One region of the Schinkia azotoformans genome, then DNA from elsewhere that is predicted to be linked to it. Evidence: riboswitches for the same ligand, from Rfam matches in the RefSeq annotation. Region 1 holds a riboswitch; the other holds the start of a gene.

The links. A riboswitch is a leader RNA that binds a small molecule or an ion and turns the genes downstream of it on or off. The one in region 1 is predicted to bind glycine.
Region 2: it holds a riboswitch for glycine, as region 1 does, so the genes downstream of both, gcvT (glycine cleavage system aminomethyltransferase GcvT) here and P9E47_RS19455 (trimeric intracellular cation channel family protein) in region 1, are expected to answer to the same signal.

What each region holds. Positions count from the first base shown of each region.
Region 1 covers NZ_JARSMD010000033.1:92,800-95,202, forward strand. Annotated here, with positions in the region: gene P9E47_RS19450 (MOSC domain-containing protein) at 1-529, opposite strand, end outside; gene P9E47_RS19455 (trimeric intracellular cation channel family protein) at 593-1,204, opposite strand; glycine riboswitch at 1,258-1,335, opposite strand; glycine riboswitch at 1,338-1,433, opposite strand; gene P9E47_RS19460 (cupredoxin domain-containing protein) at 1,595-2,050, shown strand; gene P9E47_RS19465 (YhcN/YlaJ family sporulation lipoprotein) at 2,143-2,403, opposite strand, start outside.
Region 2 covers NZ_JARSMD010000007.1:49,474-51,876, reverse strand. Annotated here, with positions in the region: gene gcvT (glycine cleavage system aminomethyltransferase GcvT) at 1-1,023, opposite strand, end outside; glycine riboswitch at 1,096-1,185, opposite strand; glycine riboswitch at 1,189-1,304, opposite strand; gene P9E47_RS03705 (DEAD/DEAH box helicase) at 1,458-2,403, shown strand, end outside.

The sequences.
Region 1 (2,403 bases):
TAGGGTATGGTCTTTCAATTAGGGTAAGCTTTTGGCCCACCTCGATATTCCCCTCTTTTAAAACCCTAAAGTACCACCCGGTTCTTCCTGAATTTTGGATTAATAAAGCCAAATTTTTTATTTTAAAACGACGGGCCGGCTTCCAGCATGGCTGCCTAGGCTGAGATACTTGAACAATCGCATCCCCAATTTGATACGTGTCTCCAATAGCAACTATATCTTCTTTTACATTTTCCAATAAAAAATTTTCACCCATAGCACCAGGGCCGATTTCTGTTGCATTTAATTCCTTTTGCCAGTTTTCATAGTGTTCAAAAGGATAGACAAAAACCGCCTTTTCAGGTCCTCCATGGTTTTCCCTATCGGCTTGTCCATCACCTAATAAACCCGTTTTAGTCAGCAAAACAGGACCTTGGATTGGTTGTTTAAAAATTCCGCTCTCCCATTCCCGTTCCATCGGATTTTTTGCGTCTTTTACACCGACTTTTTGTGGCAAACCGACAAATACTTTTTTTAGGATCATATCCATATTCACTCCCCCCTATGAATTTTACTTTATCACAAGTACGGCGTGATTCTACGAATATGTTATTTAGTTTCCTTGTAAACTTTTAGAAGTTCTAGTTGGCAAGCACCAGCCGAACTGATAGGACATCACACGCAATATAAGAATCAAAACAAAAAGTGTGTAGAATTGGTATGATTCCGTAGCCCACCCCATCCCGATAATGAACCCAGCAAGCATAGCCCACAGGAGATAAACCTCCTTTTGGAATACAAGTGGCTTTTGTTGAGCCAATACATCGCGAATGATTCCGCCACCTGCACCTGTAATCGCAGCAGAAAACATAATAGCTATGATAGGGAGGTCAACTGAGTGTGCATACATCGCACCCTGCACTGCAAAGGAAGATAGCCCTATTGCATCAAAGAGGTTCAATTCTTTTAATCTATGAACAACTTTTTCTGGAAACAGAAAAACGATCGCAATAGTGATTATTGCAATAATGAACAGTTCTGTTTGTTGCCACAATACGGTGATGGGGATACCAATCAAGAGGTTCCTTACAGCTCCGCCGGCAAATGCAGTGATCAATCCTAGCGCATAAGTACCAATAATATCATACTTCACCTCTATTGCAATAATGGCCCCGCTTATTGCAAAGGCAATCGTGCCAATGACATTCAATACATCCCAAACCACAAAAAAACCCCCTTATAAATAAGTAAACATGACAAAATACAGAGAAACTCTTTTCTCTGTCCTTGTACCTGAGAGTTTAACCTATTATTTGAAGGTATTCCCCGTGGGTGGCCTAAAGCACTCTCCAGAGATGCGTCCTACAGTGGTCTTTTTACCTGAGAGATTCATCTTTCATTTAAGATTTGCCCCTTCGGTGACGTATAATTACGTTCTCTCCCACTACAGTCTTCCGCAATATTTATTAGATTAAATATACAGTAGACGATGACCAGTTGGATTGTCAAACGAAATTATTTACTTTTATTTTAAAAATTTTAAAAAAAAGACAAGTTTAGCTACCCTCTCGGCATAATTATGAAATAGGACAAATTCCGAAAGGGGCTATAACATATGAACTTTTTTGTTGTGACGAAAAAAACACTACTACTTTTTTTAACTACAGCTATCATTTTGGTTGCTGGATTTTTCGGGTACTTTTTGCTAAAGCAGGGGGATTTACCGGTATGGCTGCAACAGTCAAATGACAGTATTCGTGAAATCGATATGATTACGATCGAATTCCATACGAAAACAAAAGATGGGAAAGATTTAGTTGTTCAACGCTGGGATCCAGGAACTATTTTTCTAGAAAAGGGAGAAAAAGTAAATCTTTATATTAATGCTACTAACGGTGAGGATCATCCTTTTCATATAGAAGGAACGGATATCAAAGGAATTGTAAAAAAAGGCGGAACTACGATGGTCCCGCTTCAGTTTGAGGAAGAGGGCACCTATCGTTTGATTTGTGATACACATGCCCATAGAGATCATAGTATCCCAATGATCGGTTATATTGTGGTTGATTAAACGAAAAAAGGGGGAAGCTCCACGACATAGAGCTTCCCCCCTTTTGCGGGATTGGGCTGGGCGAGCCGCAGTTCCCGGCCCTGTGTCCCAGCCTACCGGCGTCCATCTGCATGTCCAATATCATAAATGATTTCGCCAATTCCCTTTGAGACAAAGCTTGTCTTTACATTATTCATATTCGTAAATAGGGTATGGACTCTTTCTTTAATGTCCGGATCTGATGTAACGTAGACATTATAACCCTGCTCGTTTTTCGCTATCACTTGTTGAACTTTTTTCTCTAATCCCTGCTCATCACCCTTTTGGTTAACGTCAATAGCGACAACAATATCTGCCCCTTGTACAACTGATAC
Region 2 (2,403 bases), on a different contig from region 1:
TCCAAGATTTGAAAATTCACTCTTTAACAGAACCAGACCGACTGATTTATTTAATGTTGGAGATTGAGTTCCAGATGTAATATGGCCGATTTCCTCGCTTCCGCTGTATACCTTGTAGCCATGGCGGGGAATCCCGCGCTCAACCATTTCAATTCCAACTATTTTACGGGACATCCCGCCTACCGCTTTTTGTTTTTTCAATGCCTCTTTACCGATAAAATCAGCTTCTTTATTTACTTTAACAGCAAAGCCAATTCCAGCCTCTAATGGTGAAATATCTGCATCTAATTCCTGTCCATACAACGCAAGTCTTGCTTCAAACCGCAATGTATCACGGGCACCTAAACCGATTGGTTGAACTCCAAACTCCGCGCCTGCTTCCAAAACCATTTTCCATAGCTTTTGTGCTTCGGATTCCTTGCAATAGATTTCAAATCCATCTTCACCGGTATAGCCTGTACGGGAAACAAGTGCTTTAACCCCGTTCAGGTCAATATCCTCTTTAAATTTAAAATTTTTTATTTCATTTAAATCTGTAGTTGTTAATTTTTGAAGTGTCTCCTCTGCTAACGGACCTTGAAGCGCTAATTGGGCAACTTCCGAAGAAATATTAGTAACTTCAACATCACCAAAAATATGCTTCATTAACCACTCAAAATCCTTATCTGTATTCGCTGCATTAACAACTAATAAATAATCATGATCTTTTCTTTTATATACTAATAGGTCATCAACTGTTCCCCCGTTTTCATAACACATGGCCGTGTACAATATATCGCCATCCTGTAATAAGGCGATGTCATTTGTCATAACTTTTTGTAGAAAAGGCAGACTATCTGTGCCCTTCACTTCAATTTCACCCATGTGGGAAACGTCAAACAGTCCTGCTTTTGAACGAACAGCCTCATGCTCTTCCTTTATGGAAGAAAACTGAACAGGTAAATCCCATCCTCCAAAATCAATTGTTTTTGCACCGTGATCCTCATATAAAGGAAATAATGGTGTACGCTTAAGGTCAGCCATAAGACCCCTCCTTGCCTTATTTTGTAATACTAAAAAAGACAGAGAAATGCACACACAAATAAGCGTACATTTCTCTGTCCTGTTACCAGAAAGTTTTCAACCAATCCCATACTCGAAACGGTTTACTTCCTCGTGGGTGGCTTATACAAGCTCTCTCCAGAGTTGCGTCCAACAAGAGTCTTTTTGCCTGAGAGATTCACAACTTCTTGTTGCTTGCTCCTTCGGCGCCACATGTAAACGTAGTTAAACTTGAAAGCTGTGGTCTCTCCCCATGTTATCATTCGCAAATATATAATTTTTATCAAAAATTTGGATATACTATCGAATAAGTCAATTCTACTATTATCCTACAATAAATAGGTGAGTTCGGCAAATACTTTTTGAATTATCAAACACGGAATTATCTGTACTTTCTAAAAGAAAGGATCGATTCTATGCATATCGACATTGAATTTGATCAAACATGGCAGAACGATTTTTTAAGAAAAATAGATCATGATGGTCCTTGGGCAAACTGGGACTTGTTTAAGCTAGCTTATGAGATCGAAGAACATATGATCATCCCTGAATTCGAAGGGTTGATTGCACCGAACTTTTTACCAAATCTTACGCCGCATCCTCACCAAATTGAAGCAGCCCAAACAGTATTGGAACAAATGAATGGAAAAGCCATTCTCGCTGATGAGGTTGGACTCGGAAAGACGATTGAAGCGGGGCTTATTTTAAAAGAATATATGATTAGAGGGTTGGTCAAAAAAGTACTCATCCTTGTGCCTGCTTCACTTGTTACCCAGTGGGAAAGCGAATTAAATCAAAAGTTTTATATACCCGCTGTTGCTCAGAAAAAAAGCTATGTTTGGGAACAATGCGATGTTGTCATTTCATCGATTGACACCGCAAAGCGGGACCCTCATCGAGAGATTATCTATCGTCAGGATTATGACATGGTTATTATCGATGAGGCACATAAATTAAAAAACAATAAAACTAAAAACTATGAATTTGTTCAAAACCTTAAGAAAAAGTTTTGCCTCCTCCTAACAGCGACACCTGTTCAAAATAAAGTGGAGGAAATCTTTAATCTTGTATCATTGCTTAAGCCGGGGCATCTCGGCAGTCAATCCAATTTTACGCAATCTTTCTCGGCAAAGGAACGTTCCGTTGAAAATAATGATTACCTTAAGGAATTAATCAATAAAGTCATGATTAGAAATCGACGCGGCGATACCGGAATGGAGTGGACGAAACGTCATATTAAAACTGTTCCAATTATATTGTCAAAGGAAGAGAAGGAGCTTTATGATGCCGTATGCGCATTAAAATCTGATCAAACGCTTAATAAGAGTCAATTTTCGTTAATCACGCTGCAAAAGGAAGTAT